DNA from 4 places in the Roseibium sp. M-1 genome. Region 2 is predicted to be linked to each of the others. Evidence: riboswitches for the same ligand, from Rfam matches in the RefSeq annotation. Region 2 holds a riboswitch; each other region holds the start of a gene.
What was found. A riboswitch is a leader RNA that binds a small molecule or an ion and turns the genes downstream of it on or off. The one in region 2 is predicted to bind cobalamin.
Positions count from the first base shown of each region.

Region 1: it holds a riboswitch for cobalamin, as region 2 does, so the genes downstream of both, cobU (bifunctional adenosylcobinamide kinase/adenosylcobinamide-phosphate guanylyltransferase) here and ACX3M4_RS18095 (CbtB domain-containing protein) in region 2, are expected to answer to the same signal.
Region 3: it holds a riboswitch for cobalamin, as region 2 does, so the genes downstream of both, ACX3M4_RS00600 (DUF1636 family protein) here and ACX3M4_RS18095 (CbtB domain-containing protein) in region 2, are expected to answer to the same signal.
Region 4: it holds a riboswitch for cobalamin, as region 2 does, so the genes downstream of both, ACX3M4_RS27185 (hypothetical protein) here and ACX3M4_RS18095 (CbtB domain-containing protein) in region 2, are expected to answer to the same signal.

Region 1 covers NZ_CM137257.1:738,348-745,916, reverse strand. Annotated here, with positions in the region: gene cobN (cobaltochelatase subunit CobN) at 1-159, opposite strand, end outside; gene cobW (cobalamin biosynthesis protein CobW) at 202-1,332, opposite strand; gene cobU (bifunctional adenosylcobinamide kinase/adenosylcobinamide-phosphate guanylyltransferase) at 1,329-1,880, opposite strand; cobalamin riboswitch at 1,915-2,127, opposite strand; tRNA gene ACX3M4_RS03425 (tRNA-Asn) at 2,463-2,538, shown strand; gene ACX3M4_RS03420 (hypothetical protein) at 2,723-6,064, opposite strand; gene nagA (N-acetylglucosamine-6-phosphate deacetylase) at 6,561-7,569, opposite strand, start outside.
Region 2 covers NZ_CM137257.1:4,004,540-4,012,108, forward strand. Annotated here, with positions in the region: gene polA (DNA polymerase I) at 1-2,061, opposite strand, end outside; cobalamin riboswitch at 2,238-2,460, shown strand; gene ACX3M4_RS18095 (CbtB domain-containing protein) at 2,494-2,664, shown strand; gene ACX3M4_RS18100 (CbtA family protein) at 2,639-3,364, shown strand; gene ACX3M4_RS18105 (hypothetical protein) at 3,439-3,981, shown strand; gene ACX3M4_RS18110 (DUF1636 family protein) at 3,985-4,344, opposite strand; gene ACX3M4_RS18115 (acyltransferase family protein) at 4,564-5,595, opposite strand; gene ACX3M4_RS18120 (FxsA family protein) at 5,857-6,369, opposite strand; gene ACX3M4_RS18125 (Tim44/TimA family putative adaptor protein) at 6,604-7,332, shown strand; gene mltA (murein transglycosylase A) at 7,446-7,569, shown strand, end outside.
Region 3 covers NZ_CM137257.1:118,720-126,288, forward strand. Annotated here, with positions in the region: gene ACX3M4_RS00580 (S9 family peptidase) at 1-431, opposite strand, end outside; gene ACX3M4_RS00585 (cupin domain-containing protein) at 635-1,126, shown strand; gene ACX3M4_RS00590 (hypothetical protein) at 1,148-1,348, opposite strand; gene ACX3M4_RS00595 (hypothetical protein) at 1,477-1,710, opposite strand; cobalamin riboswitch at 1,978-2,189, shown strand; gene ACX3M4_RS00600 (DUF1636 family protein) at 2,578-2,982, shown strand; gene ACX3M4_RS00605 (ABC transporter ATP-binding protein) at 2,979-3,752, shown strand; gene ACX3M4_RS00610 (ABC transporter substrate-binding protein) at 3,768-4,703, shown strand; gene ACX3M4_RS00615 (FecCD family ABC transporter permease) at 4,751-5,773, shown strand; gene ACX3M4_RS00620 (hypothetical protein) at 5,862-6,452, shown strand; gene ACX3M4_RS00625 (MFS transporter) at 6,480-7,569, opposite strand, start outside.
Region 4 covers NZ_CM137257.1:6,038,430-6,045,998, reverse strand. Annotated here, with positions in the region: gene ACX3M4_RS27200 (DUF1826 domain-containing protein) at 1-378, shown strand, start outside; gene ACX3M4_RS27195 (LysR substrate-binding domain-containing protein) at 654-1,553, opposite strand; gene ACX3M4_RS27190 (trans-sulfuration enzyme family protein) at 1,645-2,802, shown strand; cobalamin riboswitch at 3,077-3,285, shown strand; gene ACX3M4_RS27185 (hypothetical protein) at 3,414-3,812, shown strand; gene ACX3M4_RS27180 (hypothetical protein) at 3,784-4,065, shown strand; gene ACX3M4_RS27175 (TetR family transcriptional regulator) at 4,262-4,897, shown strand; gene ACX3M4_RS27170 (siderophore ABC transporter substrate-binding protein) at 5,039-5,947, shown strand; gene ACX3M4_RS27165 (ABC transporter permease) at 5,969-6,952, shown strand; gene ACX3M4_RS27160 (iron chelate uptake ABC transporter family permease subunit) at 6,942-7,569, shown strand, end outside.

The sequences.
Region 1 (7,569 bases), 3.3 Mb from region 2:
GCTTGCCCGCCCCGCGCCCGACCGGTGATGCGCTGCTGCGAAACTGCCGAGTTCGGTATCGGCCGCCGACAGGAACAGGATGTCGGCCGGGGACTGGCCGAGATCGACCGCGTCCCCTCCGTCGTCGATCCGGCGCGTCTGGCTGGCGAGAATATGCATCAGCTGCTTTTTCTTCCGGTATTCCGTTTAGTCTTCTTGCTTTCAGGCGGCCGCGCTCAATTCGCCCAGCAGCGAACGCACACCGGCAAGATCCAGCCCCTTGAGACCGATCACAACCAGCTTGCCGGCGCTTTCCGCCCCTGCCGCGAACCAGGTTTCGACGCGTGGCCCGACGGCCTGAACCATGGCCGGCGCCGCCTTGCCTTCGACACGAACCGCACCCTTGATGCGCAGCACGCCTTTCAGCGCCATGGCTTCCAGCACCTTAGCTTCCGCATCCTTCAGGCTGGCAAAGGCACTGACTTCGAGCACATGGCTTTCGAAATCGTCGTGATGATGATGGTCGTGGTGGTGATCATGATGATGGTCGTCGTCATCGTGGTCATGGTCATTATCGTCGTGATCATGGTCGTGGTCATCGTCGTGATGATGGTGATGATGCTCGTGGCGGAGGGCCATGTCGTCTTCGGCAGCGGACTCGCGGCCGAGCAGGACCTCGATCGGCAGCGTGCCCTTCTCGGCAGAGACGATATGTACGGCGGGGCGCACATCCGCGGCAATCCGCTCGTGAACGGTCTTCAGAACATCCTCGGCGACGAGATCAGCCTTGTTCAGCACCACCAGATCCGCGCAGCGGAGCTGATCATGGAAAAGCTCTTCAACCGGACTGTCGTGGTCGAGCGCCTCATCGGCGGCCCGCTGCGCGGCCAAAGCCTCTTCGTCAAGGGCGATGCGGCCTTCGGCGAGCGCGGCTGCGTCCAGAACCGTCACGACACCATCCACGGTCACCTTCGGTTTGACACTCGGCCAGGAAAAGGCGCGCACCAGCGGCTGCGGCAAAGCGAGACCAGACGTTTCGATGACGATATGCTCCGGCGGGTTGTCGCGGGCGAGCAACATTTCCATGGTCGGCAGGAAATCGTCGGCGACAGTGCAGCAGATGCAGCCGTTGGTCAGCTCGACCACTTCTTCGGCGGCGCAATCCGGATCGGCGCAGCCGTTCACCAGCGAACCGTCGAATCCCATGTCGCCGAATTCGTTGACGATCAGCGCGATCCGCTTGCCGTTGGCATTGGTCAGGAGATTACGGATCAGCGTGGTCTTGCCCGCGCCCAGAAACCCGGTGACGATGGTTGCCGGGATTTTCCGGCCCGACTGTTGAGAAGAAGTCATAATCTGATATCCGGTTGAGAGGTGGGTTTCAGAAGGATCGGCAGGCCGGCGGCAACGAACACCACTTTGGAGCAGACCCCGGCCATAACCTGATTGAGCCGGCCCTGCGCATCGCGGAACGACCTTGAGAGGCGGTTCTCCGGCACGATGCCCATGCCGACCTCGTTGGAGACGAAAACAACAGGACCGGCAAGCCTGGGCACCGCCGCGCAGAGCTGCGCGGTTTCTTCGGCAAGATCCCTTTTGGCAAAGAGAAGATTGGAGAGCCAGAGCGTCAGGCAATCGACGAGAATGGCCCGGTCCGGACGGCTTTCGGCGGCAAGAATGCCGGCAAGGTCGGTCTGTTCCTCGATTGTCTTCCAGGTGTCGCCACGCTGTTGCCTGTGCAAGGCGATGCGCTTGCCCATTTCCGCGTCATGGGCGGCGCCGGTCGCGACATAGAGTTTCGGAAAACCGGTCTCTTCCACGAGCCGTTCGGCGAACCGGCTCTTGCCGGAGCGGGCTCCGCCGAGGACCAGGGCGGTCCGTGCGCCGTGTTGATCAGTCAAATCCGTCTCCCGGCCGTCCACCCGACGGTCCCCAAGGGTTGTTCCTGCGACGGCCGGTCTCCTGGCTTGCGGTTCATCGCGTCTGCACCCCTTCCCGGCTCGTTTCAAGCCAGTGGTTTTCGTGCAGCCGCTCACCGCTCACAGTTGCGGGGGCAGCTCCGGATCTGGAGCAATCAGCTCCGCACCGGATTCCCGTTTCATCCGGACCGGGCACACGCCCTCTCCGGAACCGTCAGGACCTTCCTAACCGGATCTTGAGGCGCACACAAGCACCGCTCTTTTCACTCGTTCGGCAAGCACACTGCGCCCGATCCCGCGCAAACACCTGATTATCCGGCCGCATCCTTGCAAGCTTTGCGGATGGTTGAGCTGTTTCGATGTATCAAAGTGCTGGAAACGCAGCGTTTTACAGGCCGTTTCTAACCTCTATCGGTCTGAAAAATATCGGGTTTTCCACATAGGCTCCAAAAAAACGCCAGAGCGGAGAAAAAAACGCCTTGAGGGGCTTGGCAAACGGATCAAGCCTTTGATATACGCATCTCCATCGACGGGGCGGCAACACGCTGGCCCCGAGCGTGGTGATCCCCAGTAGCTCAGTTGGTAGAGCAAGCGACTGTTAATCGCTGGGTCGCTGGTTCGAGTCCGGCCTGGGGAGCCATCACCACTCTCTTCTAAATCCAAGAAATCATTGAGTTGTAGAAGCTCTGGGTCCTCCAGGCGCACGTTACGCGTTTGTCGATAGGGTACACCGAGTGCGTATTTGCATGGAATATCTTCGGCAACCTGGTCTTGAAAAGCCTCAAGCTGCCCTCAGCAGCCCTGCAAGCGGACTGACAACACTGTTAGAGCACGTCATCTGACAAACTGATCTTCAGAACCATGTCATTGTAGTCGAAATCGGAGTTTTCGGACGCCGACAGGTCTTCGAATCCAAATGTGTTTGTGCCGAATGTGCGGATATATTCATAACCGCCGTCGTGTGCATCGCCGATAAAGAAGACGTTGCCCGTCTGGGTGAAGAGAACGGGGGCATAGAAGCCGTCTTCGCCGTCAACCACCCAGGTATCCTCAAAGCCGAACGTACCGCCGCCGCCTTCCAGCAGAAAACCGCCGTCGACCTCGTCCCGGAGGGACTGCCGGAATTCCTCCGTGTTGCCGTAGTCGACGCCGCCGACGCTCGACGGGTCCCCCGTTTCCGGATCCAGTGACAGGCGAACAAAGCCGATCTGGTTGGTATTGCCGCAACTGCCCGAGAGGTTGACCGTCACCTCGGTGCCGTGTTCCAGGAAAATGAATTCCTGGTTGAAGGTGCGTTGCGCGGACGCGAGCAGTTCCAGCAGGGAGAGCCCATTTTCGACCTCGGCGACGATCTGGAATTCGCCGACGCCCAGGATCGTGTTTTCCGAGGTCGAAAGGTTCTGGATGTCCGGATCGAGATTGATCTGACCATTCCCGGAGAGGATCGCGAAACAAAGGGTCTGGTCTGCCTCAAGGTAAACCGTCTGGCTGCCGACCAGAAGGAGGCTCAGATCGTCGGCATGAACTGAGGATAGCGACCCTCGAACCGACTGCTCGAACGAGACGTCCGAGCCTGCGACACCCTCTCTCGAAACGTAGTCGCCTTCCGCATCCTTCACATAGAGCAGGATGGTGTCGCCATCTCTGTTGCCGGCCGCCTGCAAGACGCTGAAGGAGATCCAACTGCCGAATTCCTGGTCGTCGGGTCCAATGCCGAAATCCGTCAGTCCCAGGCACTTGCCGCCGTCCTTGAGTTCAAGCGTGCCTTCCTGGAGATCCACATCGACAGTCAGCACCGTGCTGGTGACACCCGCCTTGACGAGTTTGTCCAGCGTCGTGCCCTCGGTATATTCCGTCATCGTGACCGTGTAAGTCCCGTCGCCCAGTTGCATAGCGGATGTCTGCCATTGACCGTCGATGTCGGCCTGCGTGTTCGAGAACTGGTGAATGACGACATCGCCCAGTTTGACTTCGACCGTGGCGTAGTTGAGGCCCTGGATCTTGTTGGTCTCAGCCTTCAGCCAGTCGCTGTAGTCTGCCGCGGTCACGTTGAGGCCCGTCCAGCCGAAGGCGACGCTCCCGAACGAGGTCGTGATGGTGTTGGTGTTGAGGTTTACCTGCCCGTCGAGGGCGACAAAATTCGTGCCCCCCTCGAGTCGCCCGGCAATGGGTGTCGACGGCGCTGTCTGGAACGTATTGTCGGGATTGTAGGTCAGAAGGGACGGGTCGATCGCTGACGTCGTGCCATGCAGGAAATTGACCGAGAAGGTCGGGACAACCGAGCCGTCGATCGCGGCAGCGGCGATCTGCGCCAAGCCGTCGATCTGGACGTTCGTGGCATCGTTGAGCGGGTTTACAAACTCCAGCCCGCTGCTCCCCTCTTCCATTCTGGCATAGAGGTTAAACGTCTTTTGAGCGTCCCCCGTGCCGACAACAATCTGGAACCAGTATGAGCCTGCCTCCGAGTAAGGCAGACCGGTGATGGTCATGCTGCCAGGCGTTGGCCCTGCCACCGTGGGTGCTGTCACGACAAATCCCGTCGGGCCACTGGCGATCGTCCAGTTGCCCCAGAATTTATCGCCAGCTCCACTGAACTCAATCAACGTGTCCGGAGCATGGGCATCTTTGGTGGACTTGACCTTTAAAGCCACATACGGGCTCGTTTCCCCGGATTCGTTCGCCAGCATCATGCTGGTGTTGAAGAAATTGAGTGTGATGTTGTTTGCGCCCGCCGTATCAGCCTTTTCATAGACCGGCGTGGCAACAGGCGGCGCCAGATAGTTGTTCACGGCCGGCGTAATATAGCCGGTTGGTGTTTCGCTATCGTCAAAGATGGTCAGGTCGATTTCACTGACGTTCCAAGTGCCGCCGATCTGAGCGCTGTTGCTGACGGAGATCAGTGGATCTCCATTGTCGAAGTGCTGCATCACATTGTCGGAATAGCCGAAACCATAGGAATTGGAGTTCTTGAACAAGATCTCCGCGTAAGGATCTCCGGAATAGGTCGCCGCGGTCTTCAGGTTTCCGCCAAAGGCATAGGTCGGATCCCAGTTATAGGTCTTGTTCAGATCGATCCCTTCAGTCACCGAAGGGTTCACCGACGCTCCCGTGTTGCCGAAATAGTTCGCCGAAAAGCCAGTCACCAGCTGGGTCAGAACAGCACCCCACTGGTTGTTTTCACCGGAGTTCATGGTCCATTCGGGGTGACCGGAAAAGGCTGCGTGGTCCAGTATCCGGTAAGGATCGGCATCTGTTTTCGATGTGAATACGCCGACATTGCCGAGGGTCGAATAAATACTGTTCTGCAGATCCGCAGACGTGATCTTGATGTACCCTTTGATCTGGCTGGAGCTGGTCGGTGACAGCCAGAAATAATCGCCGTCATCCGACTCCACGCCTTCCAGCGTATAGGCGAAGTATCCGGCCTGATGATAGACCCCGTTGGCATCGGCCGCCCCGTTGAAGAAGCCGTCCAATATGATGTCGTTTGGCTGAACGCTCAGAAGGCTCGTGACATAGGCCTCCCAATCGGAAGCCGCGAAGGGCTGTGGCGTACCGGGTGCGTCAGGATCCTGGTAGATCGCGAGTGTTTCAGCGGGCGATAGAGCGGACTGGTTCTGACCATACAGAGCGCTGCCTGCATCCGAGTATGTGTATACGGTTGTACTGCCGGAAGCCCCGATATTGGCGAATTTCGTGAAGAGATCTGAGCCAGAGATACTGTAACCGCGAGAATTCTGACCGTCTGAATACTTCACAGTCAGCCCCATCGGCAAACCGAACCCATTCACAGAGGTAAGATTGCCGGCATCCGCGGGATTGTTGCTGAGAGTTACCTCAAAACTGTCGAGACGAAATCCATAATTTTGCCCGTTGAACCAGTTCAACTCGGATTCTTCGGTAATTACGTCGGGTATGTAATTTGCTTCGCCTTTGTTTTCACTGTTTTCGGCACTTTGAATCAGAAAATAGACTTTCCCACCAATCAGGTCGTTCGACAATTCTATCGCGGTTGGGGTTGCTTCTGTCGCATCCAGAATGGAGATGAAATTGGGTGTTGTTATTCCCTGACCGAAAACAACAGCCCAGGCCTGAACCGTCGTATGCCCGGAAAGCTTTGTATGGAGCGTATCTGAGAGCGAGACATTAAGCGTAGTGGAAGACATGCATGTTTTCCTCTTATGAGTCCCCGGTACAGCTTTCTCGGGCGATAGGGCTGTGCAGTTTCCTTGTCAGTATCGATTTTTCGCTGTCACCCTGTGGAGGCGTTACACGTCTGCCGACTCTCTCGTGGGCTGGTAATTCGTAAAAAATATTCAAAATGAAACGTGTGTTTGCGGCAATGGGATGCAGGGAAGAACTCCCCACAAAATTTCAGTGTTTCACCGATTATGGTAAAGCCACGATGGTTGAAGTTGATGGGTTTCGAGAGGTCCACCAACAACAACGCAAAAATTCGAGCTCAGGCAGGGTACAATTGCTTGGTGTGAAACTGCGCTGGCAGAGGCAACTGTTGATCCGGGTCTCCCGTTGAAAACGAACCTGCGCGGCCAATCTCCCGGTCTTCGACAATTGGAAGGACGATTGGCATCTGCGCATGAGACAAACAGATCAGTTGAGGACGCATGACATCAGCCGCGTCTGCTGAAAGTTCTTGAAAAATCAGGCTCCTGCCAGTCTTTCCCCGGCAATCCAGACATGTTCGACCGCGAACTGTTCCCTGAACAGTACGAAGTCCGCCGGATAGCCTTCTTCCAGGCGCCCGAGCGGACGCCCGAGCACATCGGCGGGGTCGCTGGTGGCCATGGCAAGCGCCGTTTCGAGGGGCATCTCCAGCGTGCCGGTCAGAAAACGCAGCGAAGCAGGCAGATCGATATCGGCACCGGCAAGCGTGCCGTCTGCCAGGGTCAGCGTGCCGTTCCGGCGGAAGATCTCGCGCCCCCCCAGGAAGAAGGAGGTCACATCGGTGCCGGTCTGCGACATGGCGTCGGTGACCAGGAAGATCTTGCCAGGACCTGTCTTGGCCTTGAGCGCGACGCGCATTGCGACCGGATCGACATGGACACCGTCGGCGATAATGCCGACGCTGAGGCTGCCCAGATCAAGCGCTGCGCCGACAAGACCAGGTTCCCGGTGTTGAAGCGGGCTCATGGCGTTGAAAAGATGCGTGACGAGGGATGCGCCCGCTTCCGTCGCCTGCTTGCACTGTTGATAGGACGCACCGCTGTGACCGAGGCTGACATGAACACCGGCCGCAGCCAGTTCAGCGATCTGGTCCGGCCGCACCGTTTCCGGAGCCATCGTCATGAGGAGGCTCGGCAATTCCCGCGCGGCACGCAGGTAAAGCGCCATGTCGACATCTGTCATCGGCCGGATGAGGCCGGGATCGTGCGCGCCCTTGCGACCCGCAAAAAGATGCGGCCCTTCCAGATGAAGACCTTGAAAACCCGGCACGCCTTTCGCCCAGGCCTCGATACCGAGGTCGACCACGCGCTGTGTTGTCTCCGGTGTGTCGGTGATCAGCGTCGGCGTCAACGCCGTCGTTCCGAGGGTCAAGTGGGCGGCACAGATGCGCGTCATGTCGGCAACGCTGTGCGCATCGCCCAGCATCAGCCCGCCGCCACCGTTGACCTGAAGGTCGATCAGGCCCGGCGTCAGCAATCCTTCTCCC
Region 2 (7,569 bases):
TGACGGCAGCTCGTGGCCTTCGGCCGCCAGATCCTCCAGCACCTGGGCCGAGGTGGACCAGGCGCCCGTCTTGGTCTTCTTGCCGCCGGGCAGGCCCATCTTGCCGAAGAGAATGTCGCCGAGCTGCTTCGGTGAGCCGATGTTGAAGCTTTCGCCGGCGAGCTCGTAGATCTCCGATTCCTGCGCCGCCATTCCTTGCGCGAATTCGCCGGAAAGCCGCGACAGCATCTGCCGGTCGACGGAAATGCCGCGCTTTTCCATGCGCGCCAGCACCGGCACCATCGGCCGTTCCAGCGTCTCGTAGACGGTCGCCATGTGATCGGACGCCAGCCGCGGCTTCAGGATCAGCCACAGGCGCAGGGTAACGTCGGCATCCTCGGCGGCATAGGCGGTTGCCTTGTCGATCGCTACCTTGTCGAAGGTGATCATCGACTTGCCCGAGCCGCAGACTTCCTTGAAGGGGATCGGCTTGTGGCCGAGCCAGCGCTCGGAAAGTTCGTCCATGCCGTTGCCGCCCTTGCCGGCATCGACCGTATAGGACAGCAGCATCGTGTCGTCGTAAGGCGCGATGTCGACGCCGTGGCGGGTCATCACCAGCCAGTCGTATTTGAGGTTCTGCGCGATCTTCAGGACCGAACGGTCCTCCAGCATCGGCTTCAGGACTTCGATAGCATCCTTCAGCGGGATCTGGCCCTCGATCAGGCCGCCGCCACCAAGCAGATCGCCCTCGCCGTCAACATGGGCAAGCGGCACATAGCAGGCCTTGCCCGGCTCGGTCGACAGCGACAGGCCGACGAGATTGGCCTGCATGGCGTCGAGGGACGTGGTTTCGGTGTCGAAGGCGACATAGCCCTTTTCATAGGCCGCCGCGCACCATTCCTTCAGGCGCTCGAGGCTTGTCACCGTCTCGTAGGCGCCGGAATCGACCGGGATCGCGCGCATGGCCTCGACGCGGGCATCGGCCACGGTCTGCGGCACCATCAGGCCGTCGTTCCCCGGCGCGGCATCGCCCGGCGTCCTGGCAGCTTCCGAGCCGGCGCTGTCGCCGCCGCGCTCCACCATGCGGCCCTTGTGGTCGGGCGTATCCCAGCCCGGCACCTGGAAGTCGGCCGCCTCGACATTGGTCAGTTCCGCGCCGGTCATTTCCGCAACGCGCTTGGTCAGCGTCGAAAAGCCCATGGCCTTCAGGAAGCCGACCGCCTTCGGCCCGTCGACCTCCGTCACCGACAGGTCGCCGACCGGTACCTTGACCGGCACGTCCTGCTTCAGGGTTACAAGTTGTTTCGAGATGCGTGCCTGATCGGCGAACTCGATCAGGTTCTCGCGCCGCTTGTTCTGCTTGATCGAACCGGCATTGGCGAGCAGGGATTCCAGGTCGCCGAATTCGTTGATCAGAAGCGCGGCGGTCTTGAGGCCGATGCCCGGCACGCCCGGCACGTTGTCGACGCTGTCGCCGGCCAGCGACTGCACCTCGATAACCTTGTCCGGGCCGACGCCGAATTTTTCGAAAACCTCAGCTTCACCGAAGATCTTGTTCTTCATGGTGTCGATCATGCCGACCTTCGGCCCGATCAGCTGCATCAGGTCCTTGTCGCCCGAAACGATGGTGACCCGTGCGCCCTGAGCGGCCGCCTGGACGGCATAGGTCGCGATGAGGTCGTCGGCCTCGAAGCCTTCCTGTTCGATGCAATGCACGGAAAAGGCCCGTGTCGCCTCGCGGATCAGACCGAATTGCGGCACGAGATCTTCCGGCGGTTCCGGCCGGTGGGCCTTGTATTGCGGATAGATCTCGTTGCGGAATGTCTGCCCCGAATGGTCGAAGATCACCGCGAAATGGGTCGGCTCGTCGCCTTCTTCCGGGGTGAGGCCCTCCTGCAGCAGCTTCCACAGCATGTTGCAGAAGCCGGAGACCGCGCCGACCGGCAGCCCGTCGGGCTTGCGGGTGAGCGGCGGCAGCGCGTGATAGGCGCGGAAGATGAAGGTGGAACCATCGACCAGAATGAGGTGGTCGTCAGCGGTGAGGGCGGGGGAAGAGCTTTGCGTCGACATGGCGCGGATCATGCCCGCAGCCCGCCCTTGAGAAAAGTCCTAAAGGAAAAAATTCGGGGCTGCGTCCACCGCCATCGGCGCCCCCTCATCGAGGGTTGCGGGCAAGGCCATTTGCAGTGCCGTCTTCCGGCAAGACCGCTTCGGAACGGAATTTGTCGGAATCGACCTTTCGCAGGCAAAGCAAATAGGCCATTATGGAAAGGCTTGGTTTTCCACAGCGGCACAAAGTGCCGGGAAACGAACAGGGAATTCGGATACGGCGTACCCAACTCGGGCGCCGGGTGCCGAAGCCGCCCCCGCGACTGTATGCGGAGAGTGCCGACCATCGATGCCACTTGCGTTAGACGCAGGGAAGGCGGTCAGGCGCTGCGACCCGCGAGCCAGGAGACCTGCCAGGCAAAGGCCAACCCCGGCTGTCGGGTGTGACAGCAACGAGGACACGACATGACTGCTCTGACTTCAAAAGCCACTCTCTCCGTTTCCAAGATCCTGCCGCTGGCTTTCGCCGCGATCCTGGGCCTCGGCATCATCACCATCACCGGACACGTGCAGGCCGGCGCCCTGCATGACGCGGCACACGACGTGCGCCATGCGACCGGCTTCCCCTGCCACTAAGATGCTGACACGATTGCTGACCAGCGGCCTGTTCGCTGGCGCTGCAGCAGGGCTTATCGCGGCTCTTCTGCAGCTTTTCTTCGTGCAGCCCGTGCTGCTTCATGCCGAGCTTTATGAATCCGGCGAACTGGTGCATTTCGGCGCGGCCGCCGTCAGTGCGCACCAGGATCTCGGCGGCTTCGACGCCGTTCGCGACGGGCTCAGCGTCATCTTCACCATGCTGACTTATACCGGCTATGCCTTCGCGCTTCTGGCGGCAATGGCACTTGCCGAAATGCGCGATGCGAAGATCACAGCCCGCAGCGGCCTCATCTGGGGCCTCGCAGGTTTCCTGACCTTCCACTTCGCGCCGGCTTTCTCGCTGCCGCCGGAAGTGCCGGGGGTTGCCGCCGCAGATGTCGGTATCCGGCAGGTCTGGTGGTGGACGACGGTGGTGACGACCGGTGCGGGCCTTTGGCTGATTGCCTTCGGCCGCAACTGGCTCGCCTTCGGCGCGGCCGCCATTCTCCTGCTGACACCCCATGTCGTCGGCGCGCCTGAGCCGGATGCCTTCACCGGGCCGGTGCCCACTGAAATCGGTGCGCTTTTTGCCAGCCGGGCTCTTGGGGTCGGCATGGCCGCCTGGATGCTGCTCGGCTGTTTCGCTGCCTATTTCTGGCAGCGCGAGGGCGCCCGGGCGGAAGCGGCCCAGACGGCCTGATCCTGTCACCGGACTGAAACGAACCGGGAGGAACCTCTGTTCCCCCGGTTTTTCAATGTGATAACGGAAAACTCATGGAACGCTCCCTAGTTCTCTTTGCCATCGGCCTGATCTTCGGCGGTGGCATCGGTTTTGTCGTTGCAGCCGGCAACGGCGTCACCTTTGACGGGCACGACCACAGCACCGGCCACGCCGCGAACCACGTCATGCCGGCACCCAACGATCCTGCGGCCGGACAACCGGCCGAGCACACAAAGGCGCATGCAGGCGGCCATAACCACGACATGCTGGTCTCGCTGCCCGCGGGACCCAACGCCCCGACGCTGGACATCTCGCTGGAACCGGACCCGGTCTCGGGCTGGAACCTGCACATACTGACGGAAAACTTCACCTTCGCACCGGCTCATGCCGGACTGGCGGATGTCCCTGGTGAAGGACACGCGCATATCTATGTCAACGGCGAGAAGGTCGCCCGGGTCTACGGGCCCTGGTTCCACGTGCCCGCCCTGCCGAAAGGCGCGGCCATGGTCGAGGTAACGCTGAACGCCAACGATCACAGCACACTGGCGATCGACGGTGACGTGCTGAAAAAGTCGGTGATGATCAGGTCCGAATAAACGTCAGCCGTGTCCGGGTTTCAGGGCCGGGATACGCGCCCGCAGACAGAAGCGGAGACGCCCGCAGGGCCGGGCGTCCTCGATCCAGCCGTCCTCGGCATCGAGGAACACCCGGCCGGTCGCGATGATATCATCGATATCGACTGGAAAAGAAACGCCGGAAAAAAGAAAGGTTGCGCGGCCCTCGCCTTGAAACGCGACCGAGACCGGCTCTTCGCAGGCTCCCATGCAGTCGACCGTGGCAACAGACAGATCGCCCGCAAGACCCGCCTCCTGCAGGGCCGCCTTCAGCACTTCCAGCATATCTCCGCCGCCTTCCGGCTCACTTGTCCTGCAGGTACGGCAGACCACGATACGGTTCATCTGGAAACGGTCGCTTTCTCTTAAAGCGTGTCGCGTTCATTTGAACTCACGTGACCCGCTTTATCTCTTTCTTGACGCATGTCGTATTGCGAAAATCGAAATCCACTTTTTCGCGACGTGCTCTCATCTGACGAAAATCCGCTGCCAGCTTTCGACGTGGCTGCGGATACAGCCCGGCTTATAGAGGCTTCCAATGCGGAAGTCAGGACATGTTCCGGACTATTCCGCCGCCTGCGTCCGGCGTTTGCCTGCAAACGTCCCGCTGAGATACGCCCAGGCGGGGCGCCGGAACAGGAACCAGCCGATGCCCGTGCGCCGGATCAGCCAGAACAGGAGCATCGGAGCGACGACGGCAAAGGCGGTCACGACCAACGCCATCGTGCCGATGTCGAGGAGACCGATATCGAGAAGGATGACCCGCATCAGGGCCATCGGGAAGAAGAAGGCGAGATAAATCACGATCGAATTTTCGCCGAAGTGCCTCAGGAAACCGAGCCCGCCCGATTTCACGATCAGCGCACTGGTGAGGATGATGGCCGCCGCGCCGGTAGCCCCCAGGACCAGGGCAACGACGGGCAGCTGCGACCAGCCGAGATATACGAGGCCGCCGTTAACCAGCCCCCAGACGAGCAGATAGGCGAAGCTGACGCCGATGCGCTCGCGCGCCCATCCGGCCAGCCGGAAGATCTGCGGCGCAAAGACATAGCCGGAATAGAAGAAGACGAAACGGGCGGCGAATTCATCGATCAGCAGCCAGCCGGTGTCGATCGGCGCGATCTGCAGCACGATGCCAATCGCGAGCACCAGTTGCCAGGGAATACGGTTGTCGTGGGCCAGTTTGGAGACGACGAAGAAGATCGGCAGCATATAGATGAACCAGAGCGTGCCGAAGGGCTCGATGAAGCTGAAGAGGTAAAATTCCAGCGCACCGCGCGGGCCGAGTTCGTCGATAAAGACCGGCGCCTTGACCGCGAACTGGATGCTCATCCAGAGCAGATAGAAATAGGCGAAATGCACGACCTTGCGGTCGAGATAGAGTTTCCAGCCGCGATCGATGACATTCGACAGGAAGAGACCCGAGATCAGGAAGAAGTCCGGCATGCGGAACGGAGCAGCAAAGGCCACGATGGCGTGCATCCAGCCGGTTTCGCCAGCGGCCGCTTCCACGCCCAGCACGGAATGCATCATCACGACGAAGACGATGCAGATGCCCTTGGCGGTGTCCACCCAGTCGACGCGCACAGCGCTCATTCCCGATTGCCTGTTCCGTGTCTGGATCAGCGGATGCACAACCGGCACCGGTTGAGCGTCCAAAAGCTGATCGATCTTAACGCGGTAGAGCATCTTGTGTGCGTTCTCCTGAACGGACGATGCTCTAGCTCATGTCTGGCCGGCGCCCGGCTTCGGCCGGGCGGTATCGAATCGCGGCGAGACTAACCATACCTTGTAAAAAGAACGCATACACCAATTGTCACAACTTGGTGACCGGTTTCCGTTTCCGCAACGAGCCTGTTACGGCTTGGCACCGCCGGAGCCGTCCTGCCAGGGGCTGAAGCGCGGCTGGCTGTCGCCACCTGCCGGTCCATCCTTCTTTTCCGACCAGTCGGCCTCGTCGAGATCGACCACGCCGTCCTGGGGCCGCCTCTTGCCGGTACCGCCTTCGACGATGACCACGTTGGACTTGGAAATGATGAACCGGGCAAGCGCTTCGCGCACCGGCGGAATGAACAGCAGCAGGCCGATGGCATCGGTGACAAAGCCCGGAATCAGCAGGAGAATGCTGGCCAGGACGATCATTGCCCCCTGCATGACCTCATTGCCCGGAGAGCGGCCCGCGTCGAGTTCCTTCTGCATGCGCATCAGCAGCGACAGGCCCTGCTGGCGCAGCATCAAGGTGCCGGCCACGGCCGTGACCAGTGTCAGCAGGACCGTCGGCAGGACGCCGATCAGACCGCCCACCCAGATGAAGACCGCAATCTCGATCAGGGGCAGCAGAAGGATTGCGGCAATGATATAAAGTCCCACGGGACCTCCAACGTCTGATAAGCTGTTTGGGTATAAGGTAGACATTCACTGCCAAAAATGCGAGCAGGCAGTCGCGGAAAGACGGGCTTGACGAAGAATCAGTCTTGCTCTTGGGTCTGGATGCTGGTTCAAGGACCCCCTAAATAGGAAATACATGACCTTGCGCGCGGGGCGGTGCTCACCTTACGGACGGGAGCGGCTCTTGAGCCTTACAAAGGGTAGCCGGAAGTTACGATGAACGAGATTTTTGACCCCTTGAACCTCCTCCTGCTGGGCCTTGCGGTTTTCATCCTGTTCAGGTTGCGGTCCGTGCTGGGCAAGCGCACCGGCAATGAACGCCCGCCCTTCGATCCCTATTCCAAGCCGGAACAGCCGCGTGACCGTGCGAACGGCAACAGCTCGGACAACGTGATCCCCCTGCCGAACCAGAGCACCGACGAGCTGGAACCGGTGGAAACACAGGGTGCGGGCGGCAATGTGGTGATCGACAAGGTCGCGCCGGCAGGCTCCGCGCTCAACAGCGCCCTGAAGCAGATCCTTTCCGTCGACCGCAGCTTCGAGCCGGAACCCTTCCTGGAAGGCGCGCGTGCGGCTTATGAAATGATCGTCATGGCCTTTGCCGACGGCGACAAGAAGGCGCTCAAGAACTTGTTGTCGCGCGAAGTCTATGAAGGCTTTGTCACTGCCATCGACGACCGTGAAAAACGCGGCGAGACCATCGAATCCACCTTTGTCGGCATCGACAAGGCCGAGATCGTGGAAGCGGCGCTGAAAGGCCCGACCGCCCAGGTCACGGTCAAGATCCACAGCCAGCTGATTTCCGCGACACGGGACCGGGCCGGCGAAGTGGTGGACGGCGATCCGGCCAAGGTGACCGAGGTGATCGATATCTGGACTTTCGCGCGGGATACCACGACCCGCGATCCGAACTGGAAGCTGGTTGCGACCGAATCCGCCGACTGACCATGGTGCGGGGGAAGCGGTATACGCGGCCCGGGCCGGCCTTCCGGCTTGACGCAGTTTTAAAGGGCGCGGCTGTGGCCGCGCCGCTTTTTGTTTCAGGAGCTGCCTCCGCCATGGCGCAAGCCCCGCAGATCCCGGACCGGTTCGACGAAATCTCCTTCACCGCTCTGGCAGGCTGGCAGAACGACGACCACGCGGCAGCGCTGAAAAGCTTCCTGCGCCTGTGCCGGAAACCCG
Region 3 (7,569 bases), 2.7 Mb from region 2:
CTGACGGCGCCGATCCGGAAATAGGCCTTGCCCTCAGCTTCCCTGTCGCCGTGCAGCAGCACGGTTTCCGCGCCGCCGTCGCGGGGCGTTCGGAAGAAGATCGGCTGCTGTCCGCCGGTCTCATATCTCAGACCGTAGGCGTAGGGGCCGTCGGGGGAGGGAACCGAACTGTCGTCCTCCTTGATGCGGCCGCGCATTTCGGCAAAGAGCTTTTCCTGGAGAGCCTTGGTCGGTGCCATCTGGGCATCGTGATAGGCGTTTTCCGCTTCAAGATAGGCACGAATATCGGCGTCCAGCACGGACGGGTCCTTCATGACCTCCTGCCAGTTGTCCGCCCGGAGCCAGCCGTAGTCGTCCTGGCGGGTTATGCCGTGGGTTTCATGGGTGACGGGGCGCGCTTCGGCGCGCGGGGGAAAGGCATCCTGTTTCATGGCTCCCGAGGTAGGAGTTTTGAAAGCCGAAGGCAAGAGGTGAAAAGTGCCGGGATCGAGGTCTGGTGACCGGGTTCCGGCACCTCGCTGTGGCCAGGCGTTGCCAGGGAGAGGGACCTGCTGTCTTGCATTGGGGCACTGGACGAAACGGCTACTTCGCGATCTGTTGCCGGTATTGGATCACGCGCCGAAGGACCCTCACCATGCCCACCGAAACCTACCTTCTGACTGCAACCGACATCGCAGCCATGGAAGGTACGCAAAAGACCCATTTTCTCAATCCCAATGCACAGCGTCTGAACAAATCCCTTGGCGATGCGACCGGATTGAAGGGATTCGGCTTCCATCTCATCGAGGTGGCTCCAGGCCGGGAAACGACCGAATTTCACTGTCACTACCATGAGGATGAATGTGTTTTCGTGCTGTCGGGACAGGCGGTCGCGGTCATAGGTGACGAGGAAATCGCGATCGGCACCGGCGACTTCATCGGTTACCGCAAGGGAGGCCTGGCGCATACTATCCGCAACAACGGCCAGGAAACACTGCGCTGCATTGTCGTTGGCGAGCGGCTCGTGCATGACGTCGCCGATTATCCGAAGCTCGGAAAGAGGATCCACCGTCACGCCGGCATGCCCTGGAGCCTGGTCGACCGGGAGAACATCAAGGAACTTGGTGGAAGCGTCGGCAAGAAATAGCGCGCCGTGCAGTCACCGGTCCTACTTAAGGTCGATCTGATTGTTGGCGTTCTTGAGCAGCAGTTTCGGCGGCGCCTTGTTGGCGGCTTTGATGTAAAGGGTCGCTGCGTTGGCGGAAATTTCTCTGATCGGCAGTTTGTCCGGATCTGCGCCCTTGAGCAGCATCCTGGCGGCCTGCCGTGTTGATGAAGGCCGTTCCGCATGTGAAGCTTGGTGAAACATGCAAGTTCGAGATCCCGCCTACAGCCTTCATAACGCGCTAACAAAAGCATCGGTAGCCGGATTTTCGAAGCTGGATGTATCTTCAGAACATGTGCAACGGCATGCCTCCCGTCTGAATCCGGCCGGCGTCATCGGTTCCGCCAGCGCTCGATTCCGAGCCGGATAGACGCCGTGGCGGCCACAAGCAAAAACTGCGTCAGGGCGACGCTTCCCGGAATATCCAGTTGTTGGAGCAGTGAACGGGGCAACAGGTTCGCGGCAACGAGAAGCGAGAAGCTTAGTGTGATTGCGACCCAGATCCACCGGACAGGCACGAACAGAACGATAAATGCGACGGCCAGGAAATACTCGGAAACAGACATGTCGATCTAGGTGAAAACGGCGCATCCGGAAAAGAACGAGATGTCCTTCCAGGAACCTGATGAAATCAATTCGTTTGAATTAGCCGGAACTTGCGACGGTGTCCACAGGTTGTAAAGATGCTACCCAATCGCGCCGACGACTTGGCGGGCAATTCTGCAGACGAAGACATTCCGCACCCGTGTACCTTCCGGGAAATGGCCAATCAGCATTTTGAGGCAAACCTCTTGCTCGATCCGTCCGGACCAATTGACAGCTCCTTCAATTTCAGTCACTCAAAAGGAGATGGTTCCCGATTCCACACGTTGGATCGGGATGAAAAGGGAACACGGTGCGGTTTGCCGACAAGCGCCAAATCCGTGACTGCCCCCGCAACTGTGAGCGGTGAGCGAACCTGAAAGCGCCACTGGGGAAACCCCGGGAAGGATCAGGCGAGCTTCGACCCGCAAGTCAGGAGACCTGCCATCGCATCTTCAACTTCAACCCGGGCGGGGTGTCCCGGAGGAGCGAGTGACATGGCTTATCGGCACCTGCTGACACAGACTGACATTCGGTTTTCCGCCACGCCGCGCAATCGCGGAGGGCGATATGAACCGGAAACGGACAAGCAATTCACAAGATCTCCATGAGCTTCCCACACGGGCAAGCAGTCTTTGCGACCGCGTGGTCAGGGCCATGCGCCCGAATGGCTGCCAGGTCCCGTTCGCCTCGACGACAGAGGGGAACGTGGTGACGCTGAATGAGCTTTCGCGCACCGGGGAGGGATCGATCAGTTCGTTCAGAAGAGCTTCCCATCCGCGACGGGGCCGAAAACCGGCTTTGCCGAAGGTTGTCGAGCGAGCCGATTCCATGCCGGAAGAAGGCAGACCATGACCTGCGGCCAGCACCGGATCGAGGTCTGCACCAGTTGCCGGCACAGAGGGACGCAGTGCCTGCCCGGATACCGGCTGCTACGGCGTCTTCAGGAAGCCATGTCGATGGCGTCTCCCTTCGTGGGCGATGGGTTCGAAATCTCCGGGACAGCCGGGCTCGCCGGTTGTTCACGGCCTTGCATCGCCGCGTTCCGGGCAACGGACAAGGCAATCTACCTGTTCGGGGACGTTGATCCGCAGGCGGATATCGATGCGCTCGTTGATTTTGCCGAAAGCAAGCGGTTGGCGGAAACGGATCGAAGCCGAAGCAAGGAAAAGGCTCAAAAGATGGGCGGGGTTCCACCTTTTCACTTTCCTGCAGCCGTGATCGTGACCGAGGCCGGCAAGGCTGCGCTGTCATGAGCGGTGCTGCGCTCTCGGTGCGGGAGGTAAGCTGGAAGCCGGGCAGAAGCGAACCGGTGCTCCATCCTCTGAGCTTCGATCTGGGGCCGGGACAGGTGCTCGGGATTGCCGGTGCCAACGGGGCCGGCAAGTCCACCCTGCTGCGCCTGCTTTACCGCTTCCACCGTCCGGCGAGCGGTGCCGTTCTTCTCGACGGCGCCGATATCTGGCGGCAATCGCCGCGCGCGGTTGCCCGCAAGGTCGCTGCCGTCCTGCAGGAGCAACCGACGGATTTCGCCCTCAGTGTCAGGGAAATCGTGGTGCTCGGCCGGCGGCCGCACGGTTCCGGCTTTGCCTCGGGCGGCAAACGGGATGCGGAAATAGTTGCGGATGCTCTGGAGCGCATGGACCTGCTGCCCTACGCAGCCCGCGCCTTTGGAACGCTTTCCGGTGGCGAACGTCAGCGCGTGATGGTCGCACGTGCCCTTGCGCAGGAACCGCAGCTCCTGATCCTGGACGAGCCGACCAACCATCTCGACATTCGCCATCAACTGGAGATCGTGGCCCTGATCGCCAGTCTCGACATCACGGTGGTCGCCAGCCTGCACGACCTCAACCTCGCGGCCGGCGTCTGCGACCGGCTGCTGCTGCTCCACAAGGGCAGGAGCGTTGCCTATGGGGCGCCGGACAGGGTTTTGTCGCCGGCCCATATCGAACACGCCTACGGGGTGCGCGTGCAAAGGGAACTCCTTGCCGCGAGCGAACGCCCTCATCTGACTTTCCATCTTTGATCCTGGAGAAATGCCATGAAACAGTTAGCCCTCGGCCTTGCCGCGGTTCTTTATGCCGGGACCTCCTTTGCGCAGGTTACCGTGAAGAGCTGCGACCGGGATGTCACCTTCGACAGCGTCCCGGCGGCCGCCATATCGAACGACGTCAATCTGACTGAGATGATGCTGGTCCTCGGACTGCGCGACCGGATGGCCGGATATACCGGCATTTCCGGCTGGAAGACGCTGGACGAGCAGATGCGCTCCGGTGTGGCCGAACTGCCGGAGCTGTCGTCGAAATATCCTTCGAAAGAGGTTCTGATCGGTGCCGACGCGGATTTTTATTTCGCAGGCTGGAACTACGGCATGAAGGTTGGCGGCGAAGTGACGCCGGAGACGCTGGAGCCCTTCGGCATCAAGGTCTACGAACTAACCGAAAGCTGCATTCATATCGGCAGCAAGGCCAAGGCCTCGCTTGACGATATGTATAACGACCTCTTGAACCTCGGCCGTATCTTCGCTGTGGAGGACACAGCCTATGATCTGGTCGGGTCCTACAAACTGGAGCTTGATCGTATCCGCAGTTCACTTCCCGGCAATGAAGCGCCACTCAAGGTGTTCGTCTATGACAGCGGGGAGGACAAGCCGTTCACGGCAGGCCGCTACGCCATGCCGACAGCGCTGATCGAGGCCGCCGGCGGCGTCAACGTGCTGGAGGATCTTGAAAAGAGCTGGGCGACGACTGACTGGGAAACCGTTGTCGAGCGCAATCCGGACGTGGTCGTGATCGTCAATTATGGTGAGGTGACAGCGGACCAGAAACGCGCGTTCATGCGCGATAACCCGGCGCTGGCCGGGATCGAAGCCGTCAAGAACGATCGCTTCGTCGTGCTCGAGTATGTCGAGGCGACGCCGGGCCCGCGCAACATCAAGGCCGTGCAAAAGCTCGCCGACGGTTTCTGGGGAGAATAAGCTTGTTGCAGAAGGTGACCCGGCACGACCCGGAGGACCGCGCGCCCTTGCGTTTCGGCGCGAGCCGCTGGGGCCTTGCGCCGGCGGGCCTGCTGCTGCTGGTTCTGTCGATTGTGGTCGCGGTCATGGTCGGGGCAGTCAATGTCCCGGCCGGCACGGTGCTCGGCATTGCAGCCAACAAAGTCTGGCCGGATCTGGTGACGCCTGACTGGTCTTCCGGGCGGGAGGCGATCGTCTGGGAGCTGCGCTTCCCGCGGGCGTTTCTGGCCGGGCTTGTGGGGGCCGGTCTTGCGCTTGTCGGTGCCGCGTTGCAATCCGTCACGCGCAATCCCCTGGCCGATCCACACCTTCTCGGCATTTCTTCCGGCGGTGCTGCAGGGGCCATTCTGGCTCTCCTGCATACGGGGCTGTTCCTCGGTCTTCTGACGGTGCCGCTGATGGCCTTTGCCGGTGCTCTTGTGGCGACCCTGCTGGTGCTTCTCGTCACCCGCTTCGCCTCGGCCACCAGTGCCGACAGGCTGGTGCTCGCCGGTGTCGCGGTCTCCTTCATCATTCTGTCGATTGCCAACATCCTGATCTTTCTCGGTGACCCGCGCGCAACGCACACGGTCGTCTTCTGGATGCTGGGCGGCCTCGGTCTTGCCCAGTGGAGCCATCTCATCTACCCGCTCGCCGTCCTGGCGCTGGTTGCGCCTTATCTCATGGCGCGGGCACCTGATCTCAACGCCATGACAATCGGCGACGAGACTGCAGCAACGCTCGGCATTCCCGTTGCCCGGTTCCGCCTGACGGTCTTTGTCGCCGGAGCGCTTGTGACCGGCGTGATGGTGGCTTTTTCCGGCCTGATCGGTTTTGTCGGCCTGATGATGCCACATATCGCGCGGGCGCTCGCCGGCGGCTGCTACCGCCGTGTCCTGCCGGCCTCGATGCTGCTTGGGGCGATCTTTCTGATCTGGGCCGACATCCTGGCGCGCACGCTGATGGCGCCGGAGGACATGCCCATCGGTATCGTCACCGGGTTGATCGGCGGGGTGTTCTTCATAGCGTTGTTGCGCAAGGCCGCTAGATAGCGTGCAGGCCGCCGGAGATGCGAAAACCCCTTTTCCGGCTTGACACGTTACCGCTAAGCTTGACCGGTCAAGACGGGATCGGGGTGCCATGGACAATCTTGCGGCCAATCCAGCCGAATTCACCCATATAAGGATCATCATCGGCATGGTGATCGGGCTTGGCGTTGCCAGACTGTTGAACGGGCTGGCCCGCTATGCGCAGCACCCGGGGCAGGAGCCGATCTACGCTGTCCATCTTGGCTGGTCGCTGTTCATGCTCCTGTCCGTCGTGCATTTCTGGTGGTTCGAATTTGCGCTCGGCCGGATCCAGGTCTGGACTTTCGAGAGCTATCTTTTCGTCATTGCATTCGCAGCGCTCTATTTCTTCATCACGGCCATACTCTATCCGGACAAGCTGGGCGAATATGCCAATTACCGCGACTATTTCCTGAACAGGAAGAGCTGGATCTACGGGTCGCTGGCACTGCTGTTTGCGTTCGACCTTGCAGATACCGCCCTCAAGGGAAGCGCTCATGTCAAAGAGCTGGGAACGTTCTATCTGCTGCGCCAGATGACCATGATCGTACTGCTGCTGGCAGCGACGCGGATTGCAGCGCGCGCCTATCACATGGCTCTTGTGAGCCTGGCGCTGTTGACCCAGTTCTGGCTCATCGCCAGCAGCTTCAACGTATTGAAGTGAGCCTGCCGGGTTTGATGAACCCGGAGCTCAGGCGGTTGCGCGTGCGGGCCGCGGCCGGCCGCGCATGAGGATGAAGATCATCACCGACATGTTGAGGAGGTTCCACGCAATACCGTTCAGGAAGGCCGCCTGGTAGGAGCCGGTGAGGTCGTAGATCCAGCCCGACAGCCAACCACCGAGCGCCATGCCGAGGATGGTCGACATGATGACGAGACCGACGCGCTGGCCGGCTTCGCGCGCAGGCAGGTATTCGCGCACGATGACAGCGTAGCTCGGCACGATACCGCCCTGCGAGAGACCGAAGATCAGCGACACCAGGTAGAGCGAGGCAAGGCCGTTGAAGGGGATGAAAAGGAACAAGGCCGCGCATTGCAGCACGGAGCCGATCAGCAATGTCCTGACCCCGCCGATCTTGTCGGCAATAAAGCCGGAAGCAAGGCGGCTGATGATGCCCGCGCCCGTCATCAGCGCGATCATGTCGGCACCCGGGGCGACGCCGTAACCGAGGTCAACGCAATAGGCGACGATATGCACCTGGGGCATGGACATGGCAACGCAACAGGCAAGGCCGGCGACGACAAGCAGAGCTTGCAGGACCGTGGGGGAAAGGCCCGTATCCTGGCTGCCGAAGCGGTTGGCGGCGGGGTTCGCGGCAAGGGCGGCTTCGGGCGGCCGGCGGCGCAGGATCAGCGCCAGCGGCACCATGGTGACAAGGCAGATCGCCGCGATCAGGAAATAGGTGTCGCGCCAGTCATTGGTGGCAAGGCTCCACTGGATCAGCGAAGGCCACAGCACACCGGCAAGATAGTTGCCGCAGGCGGCGCAGGCGACGGCCAGGCCGCGCCGTTTCACGAACCAGTGGGAGATATCGGCGATCAGCGGCCCGAAGGTCGCCGAGGTGCCGAGACCGATGAGGACACCCTGGGCAAGCGAAAAGGTCCACACGTCCGGCGCAAGCGCCGCCAGCGCGAAGCCCGCGCTTAAGGAAAGCGCAGAACCGATGACGGGCGGCACGATGCCGTAGCGATCGACAAACCGGCCAAGCAGGTAATTGCCGGCGGCAAAACCGAGCATCGTCGCGGTATAGGGCAGGGAAGCACCGGCCCGGTCAATGCCG
Region 4 (7,569 bases), 2.0 Mb from region 2:
GAGGAGCGATGGTTGAACATGCTGGCCAGCGACGTCGGAGCGCTGGCGGCAATCTTCGGCCGGATCATGAAAGCGGAGTATGTGCAGATCCGCTTCGACGTTTCCGACGACGCGATGTGCCCGAAGTTCCACCTGGACAATGTTCCGGCCCGACTCCTGTGCACCTACCGCGGCGACGGAACGCAATATGTGCCGGAGGTGCACCAGACAAACCCCGCACGCGTCCGGAACATGCGCACCGGCGCCGTGGGCCTCTTCAAAGGCGGAAAATGGCCGTCCGAGGAACGATGCGGCCTTCTGCACAGATCGCCCGCCGTTCACCCGCACACCGGCGCAAGATTGCTGCTGGTGATCGACGTTGCGGATCCGGCAATCTGATATGCTGCGAAAGGGCAACGCGACTGCCGACACCAGGTACCCTTTCAATTCGCTTGATGGAATCAGGCCGATACTACGCTCCCGATCTGCAACCAGACCGACGACGACGGTTCCAACGCATGCGACTTCACGCGAATGGGCAGCAAGCGGATGCTTGCAGGAGAACCTTCAACCGGTGAGATCTGCCGGACGGCGCGACCTTTACCTGCTGCTTCACGAGGGGAGGATATTCCAACAGGTTGAATTCGATCCCTCTTCGGGCATACAACCGCCCCTCACCCGCCAGCCGCTTCGCTCGTATTCCTGAGCTTCATCAACTCGCCGACAAAGTCCTTCACGAGGCGGGATTTCTGGCTGTTGGGTGGGAAAAGCATGTAGGTCCTGAAGGGCACTGCCGGCGAGAACGGGCGCAAAACAAGGCCGTCCTGGAGGAACTGGCGAACCACCAGCGGGTTCACGAATCCCACCGCATCGCCTGTCAGCACCAGGGCACATACGGTCGCCGCGTTGGGCGTCTCGATGATGTAGCGAGGCGTTACCCCCGCCCTCTTCATCGCGGTGTCGAACCGGTGACGTGCCTGGTCCTCCGGCGCAAGGCCGACAATCGGGCAATCCTTCAAGAGGGCGGGAGTTATCTCGTCGTGGCAAACAAGCGGATGATCCGAGGGCATGGCGATGACCCCGGGGTAATTGCCGAAGACCTGGCTGTCGACACCGGTCCGCTCGATCTCATCCGCCGCGATTCCAATGTCATACCGGCCGTCCGCCACCCCGTTGCGGATCGCGGCCGACCAGGTGATGTGTAGCGTTATACGCACATCGGGATGCCGGGCACGAAAGGCCCGCACCGCCGCCGGGACAAGGGACACGCCCGCCGCCGAAAGGGAGGCCACCCGCAACGACCCGGTTCCGAAATCCCGGATGTTGGCCGCCGCCGCCCGCAGCCGGTCCATGCCGCGGAAATTCTGCTCGACCTCGCGAAAGAAAAGCCGGCCCTCAGGCGTGGGCACCAACCGGCCACGCACCCTGTCGAACAGGGGAAAACGCACCGCCTGCTCCAGCTCAGCGATCAGCCGGGAGACGGCAGGCTGGGTTACCCGCATCAGTTCCGCGGCCCGGACGGTTGAGCCGGAAATCATGACCGCATTGAAGGCCTCGAGCTGACGGTGCTGCATTATAAGATTTTCGCATAGACTGATAAGCCTCTATCAGTATTCCTGCGTCGACCGCCGTGCAATGTTTCCCCGACAGAAAAGGAGCCTGCGCATGCACGATGCAACCCTCACCGTCCATCATCCCGAGGTTTCGAAAGACGGATACACTTCCCTTGGCGTTTCGACGCATCGTGCGTCCGGGATCGTCTTCGACGATGCCGCTGACTACGCAAACCGCGAAAAGCGCGATCTGGACGGATATTCCTATGGCCTGCACGGCACGCCGACACACCGCGTGCTGGAGGCTCAGCTGAGTGCCTTGGAGGGCGGTGCGAAGACGGTGCTTTTGCCTTCGGGGCTGGCGGCGATATCCGTTGTCTTCCTCAGCGTGCTCCGGCCGGGCGACCACCTGCTCCTTCCCGAAACGGTCTACCCGCCCGCAACCGGCCTGTGCCGTGACCTTCTGGAACCCATGGGCATTTCCTGGTCCGTTTATCCACCCGGCATCGGCGCGGGGATCGAGGAGCACATCCGCCCGCAGACGCGCCTGATCTGGACCGAGTCACCCGGCTCGACGACGATGGAAGTGGAAGACATTCCCGCCATTGCGGCCGTGGCCCGCGCGCGCGGCATTCTGACCGGCATCGACAATACCTGGGCAACGCCGCTGCTCTTCAAACCGCTCGCACACGGCATCGATTTTTCGGCCCAGGCGCTGACCAAATACGCGGGAGGTCATTCCGATGTTCTGATGGGCGCCGTCACCGTTGCCGACCCGGATCTGCGCCGCCGGCTGCGCGACACGATGCGGATGCTGGGCATCGGGGTCGCACCGGATGCCGTGTCGCTTGTGCTGCGCGGGCTGGAAACGATGGCCCTGCGTCTGTCTCATGTGGGCCGCGTGGCGACCGGTCTCGCCACCGAGCTTTCAGGCCGGGGCATTGGCGAAGTTCTGTTTCCCGCGTTGCCGGACAGCCCGGGTCACGTGTTCTGGAAACGCGATTTCAGCGGATCAAGTGGCGTCTTCTCCGTGGTCCTCCCGGAGACGGCCAGACCGAAACTCGACGCCGCACTGAACGGGCTGGAAGTGTTCTCCATCGGCTCGTCCTGGGGCAGCACGCGCAGCCTGGTCGCCCCGATGAACGTCGCTGCGTCGCGCGTGCCCCCGCATCCCCGCAACAACAGCATCATCCTGCGGCTGAGCATCGGACTGGAGGACGAACGCGACCTGCGCAACGACCTGGATCGCTTCTTCGGCATGCTGGCCTGAGGGTCTGCCTATCTGCGGGGGTTCTCTTTCACTCCCGTCCTGAAGGTGAAAGAACGGGAATTGGCCCCGCCGATACGACATCGAGATATTTCGTTAAATGCCACGCCGGGTTGCCGTCTTGACCCGGGGGGAACCGGTAGCACCGAAAAGAGGGGCGCTCAGAAGACAAACGCCAAAATGCCCTACTGTGAATACTGCCAGTAACGCCAGGGCCGGCCGCATGTGTCTGCACTGCCTGTTTTCCTTATGCTGCCGTTGACTAGTCTTGAGGAATCCCGCACAAAGAGCCGTCGGTTTCCGAAAGGAATGAAAAGGGAATCCGGTGCACGGCGGAGGCTTGAGCACGTCGCAAACCCGGAGCTGTCCCCGCAACTGTAAGCGAAGAGCGCCCTCAAGCTGGCCACTGGACCGGAACGGATCTGGGAAGGCCGGGGAGCGTGTTGACCCACAAGCCAGGAGACCTGCCGGCGCTTGTTCAATCAAACCCGGGCGGGGTGTCCTGGAGGAGGGTCTCATGACTTGCACCCGAAGGTGTACCGATCCCGGCTACCTGGCCGGCCATGGGTCATACCCGTCTCCGTTTGCTTCGCCGCAACTGGAGCACGGGACACTTGCTCACGACCATTTCTTCAAATCTGTCCGGCCGAATTAAGGTTCCGGACCTTCGCCACGTTCGCCTGGCCATTGCGGCCGTCTTTGTGTTGGCCGGTGTGACCGGCGCTGCCCTGGCTGATCCAATCTCGGTGACCGACGAAACCGATGTCACCGTCACCTTCGAAAACCCGGTCAGCCGGATCGTCGCCTTCAATGCTTATAACGGCGAATTCGTCCGCGCGGTGGCCGGGGTCGAAACCCTTGTCGGTCTCGATGCTGATGGTCTCAAGGAACCGGGTTACTGGCCCGAGGACGGCTCGGTTGCTGTTACCGGGCAGACCCAGAGCGAACCGAACTATGAGGCAATCGTCGCGCTTGATCCGGACGTTGTCATTTTCCCGCGCAACGGCGCTTGAAGACCTTCTGCTATGGCCGGAAGTCATCGGATCGGCGCACTGGCTGGTTGTTGGAACGCCCACCGATGCCGTCGCCGCGATAAAGGACTGGGCCAAGGCCGGTGCCATCGACGGCTGCGTCGCCTTCCCGGGCGGCTCAACGAAAGTGGGGCGCCTGTTTCTGGAACAGGTCGTCCCGGCACTCAGCGACTTCGGCCGCTTCCGCAAGGACTATCGCGGCATAACATTCATCGATCACCCGAGTGATCGCTGACGGCGACGGCTTCACAAATTGCGGTCGGAACGATTGGCGGCTTTTGGGATCAAATTGCAAATTAGATAAACGACCGGATTGGAGCCCCCTTTTTGACCGTCCTGACACATGAAAGGAAACAGGCTCTCTTTTTCAAACAACGTTTGAACTCTCCCGTCTTTCGGTCTACATCCTCCAGACCAACCGAGGAGGGAGTATGGAGCCGGAACCGACACGCCAGCGCCTGTTGTTGAATGCGGAAAGACTGATGGCTGAAAAGGGTATTTCGGCCACTTCCGTGCGCGAGATCACGGACGCCTCGGAAGCCAATGTCGCCTCTGTGAACTATTACTTCGGCAGCAAGAGCGACCTGCTTCTGGAACTTCTGAAGAGCCGCTTTCAGCAACTGGATACCGAACTTCTGGGCCGCCTCGAAGCGGTCAAGAATGCAGGCAACGGCTCTCCTCCGAGCATCGAGGACCTCACCTGCGCCTATTTCGATGCCTTGGTCAATCTTGGCTTCAATCCGAAAACCGGACAGAGGGACCCGTTCATCTTTCTGATCCAGCGGGCTTCCTCTGAACAGGAGAGCGTCCTGGTCAAGGCGCAGGATTACAGTGCGCCCGGAATATCCAGACTGTTCGAGATGCTGGCCGCGACTGTGCCCGATCTCGACCGGAACACCCTGCATCCTAAGATGCTGATCGGCCTGATGTTCACGACATCTGTCGACGCCATGGAAGCAATGGCGGCGGGCGAAGACAATGGCGCACTGGTAAATGCCGTCCGTGCGTTCCTCGTCGCCGGGGTCAAGGCCTACCTGTCGAGCCTTGAAAGATCAATTGACGCCTGAGAACTGTTGAATTCCACGTCGGCATTTGGCATGACGGACCGGCCGAAGGCGCTTGGATCGATCAGTCCTGCGGCACATTCAATTTCAATACGCTCAGCCATTTCAGGGGAATAGCCAGGCGTCCACATCTGGAGACGCATTATGCGCAATTTCCATTGGGTGGCGCTCGCCTTTGCGGCTGCACTCGGTACCCAGGCAAGCCTGGCTGACACAATTTCCATTGAAACGGCGAGCGGTCCGGCAGAGGTCCCTTCGCAACCGGCCAGGATCGCAGTTTTCGACATCGCGGCGATCGACACGCTCTCTGCCCTGGGTGTCGAGATCGCCGGTGCTCCGGCAAATCTCTACGTCGACTATCTTGAAGGCGTTGCCGAGGCGGCCGAACCGGTAGGCACCCTGTTCGAACCGGATTTCGAGGCGATCAATGCGCTGCAGCCGGACCTGATCATCGCAGGCGGACGGTCCTCGACCCAGGTCGAAGCCCTCTCGGCCCTTGCCCCGACAATCGACATGACCATCTGGGGCGACGGCCTCCTGGACCAGGCACGTGCGCGACTGGCCGCCTATGGCACTCTGTTCGGCAAGGCCGAAGAAGCCGGCAAGCTGGACCAGGATCTGGCAAAGGCGATCGACGCGTTCAAGCAGCAAGGAGCGGCAGCGGGCAAGGCCCTGATCGTTTTGACCAACGGCCCCAAGATCAGCGTCTACGGGCCGGGCTCTCGCTTCGGCTGGCTGCACACGGAACTCGGGATCGCCCCGGCGGTGGAGGAGATCGAGGACTCCACCCATGGCGAAGGGGTCTCCTTCGAGTTTATCCGAGACGTCAATCCTGACTGGCTGCTGGTCATCGACCGGGCGGCAGCCGTTGGCGCAGACGGCGCTTCTGCCCGGGAAACCCTGGACAACAAGCTGGTCGCGGAGACGACGGCCTGGAAAAACGGTCAGGTCGTCTACCTGGACGCCGCCAGGATCTACATTTCCGCCGGCGGATATCAGTCCGTGCTTGGAACCCTGACCGATCTGTCGGCAGCGTTTTCCAAGGCCAACTGATCGGTAGAAGGACCCTTGCGCCTGAACGTCCACCATCTCCCCTCCTCCGCGCAGATCTGGTTCTGCGCGGTGGCCGGCCTGCTGACAGCCCTCACCCTGGCAAGTCTTGCCATCGGGGCTGCGGATGTCGGGATTGTGGAGCTGCTTCAGAGCAAGGAAGGTCTTGAACTCTTTCTGATCAGCCGCGTACCGCGCACATGCGCGGCAATTCTGTCCGGTGCATCTCTGGCCGTCGCAGGTGTCATCATGCAGATGCTGGCACGGAACCGGTTTGTCGAACCGGCAACCGCGGGCACAGGTGAGTGCGCGGCCCTCGGACTTCTGATCGTGACGCTGCTGATGCCGTCAGGCTCGATCTTCCTGAAGATGGCCGTCTCCTGCTGTGCTGCGTTCGGCGGCACGGCCATATTCCTGGCTCTTGTGCAGAAATTGCCGCCAACACAGCCCTTGCTGGTGCCCCTGACCGGGATCATCTATGGCGGCGTCATTGCCGCCATCACCACGTTCATCGCCTACGAGAACGACCTGATCCAGTATCTCGGCATCTGGATGCACGGCGAATTTTCCGGCGTTCTTCAGGGCCGCTACGAACTGCTCTGGGCCTCCGGCCTGGTCGCGCTCGCAGCCTATCTCTACGCTGACAGGTTCACCATCGCCGGCCTCGGCCGGGACGCCGCAATCGGCCTTGGGCTCAACTACCGCCATGTGCTGGTTGTCGGCCTGGGCATCGTTGCCCTGATCACGTCCTTCACCGTGATTACGGTCGGCATGTTGCCCTTTGTCGGCCTGGTCGTTCCCAACATCGTCAGCCGCTTTCATGGCGACAATGCCCGCAGAACCCTGCCGCTCGTTGCACTGACCGGCGGAACACTGGTTCTCGCAAGCGATGTGGCAGGCAGGCTCCTGCGCTATCCATACGAGATTCCGGCCGCAACAGTCTTCGGTGCCGTCGGCACCGGTGTCTTTCTCTGGCTGCTGTTTGCAAGGCCGGCTCATGCCCGATAGGAAACTCCTCCTCCTGGGCGCTTGTGCATTGCTTGCGATCCTGGCCTATCTGACTTTGGGTGCGCGGGGCAACTGGGGCTTTGTCCTGTCGTTCCGGGGCACCAAACTGGCCGCGCTTGTGCTGGTGGCAGCTGCCGTCGCCCTTTCGACGGTTCTGTTTCAGACGCTCACCAGCAACCGTATCCTGACACCCTCCATCATGGGGTTCGACGCGCTCTATCTCCTCGTCCAGACGGGCCTGGTTTTTGCGCTTGGCAGTTTCGGGTATGCCGCCCTGGCGCCGGAGACGAAGTTCGCTTTCGAAGTCATCCTGCTCACGGCCGCTGCGCTCGCACTTTTCGGCACCCTGCTCGGCAACGGTCTCCAGGATCTCTTCCGCGTGCTTCTTGTCGGGGTGATCTTCGGCGTGCTGTTCCGCAGCCTGACGAGCCTGCTGCAGCGCATGATCGACCCGAATGCCTTTGCCGTGGTGCAGGGCGCCATGTTCGCGAGCTTCAACCGCGTCGACACAGAACTGCTTGTGATCTCGGCCGGCCTCATCCTGCTGTGTTGCGTTCTGGCCTGGCGCAAGCGTCATGTCCTGGATGTCATGGCTCTCGGCCGGGAGCAGGCGATCA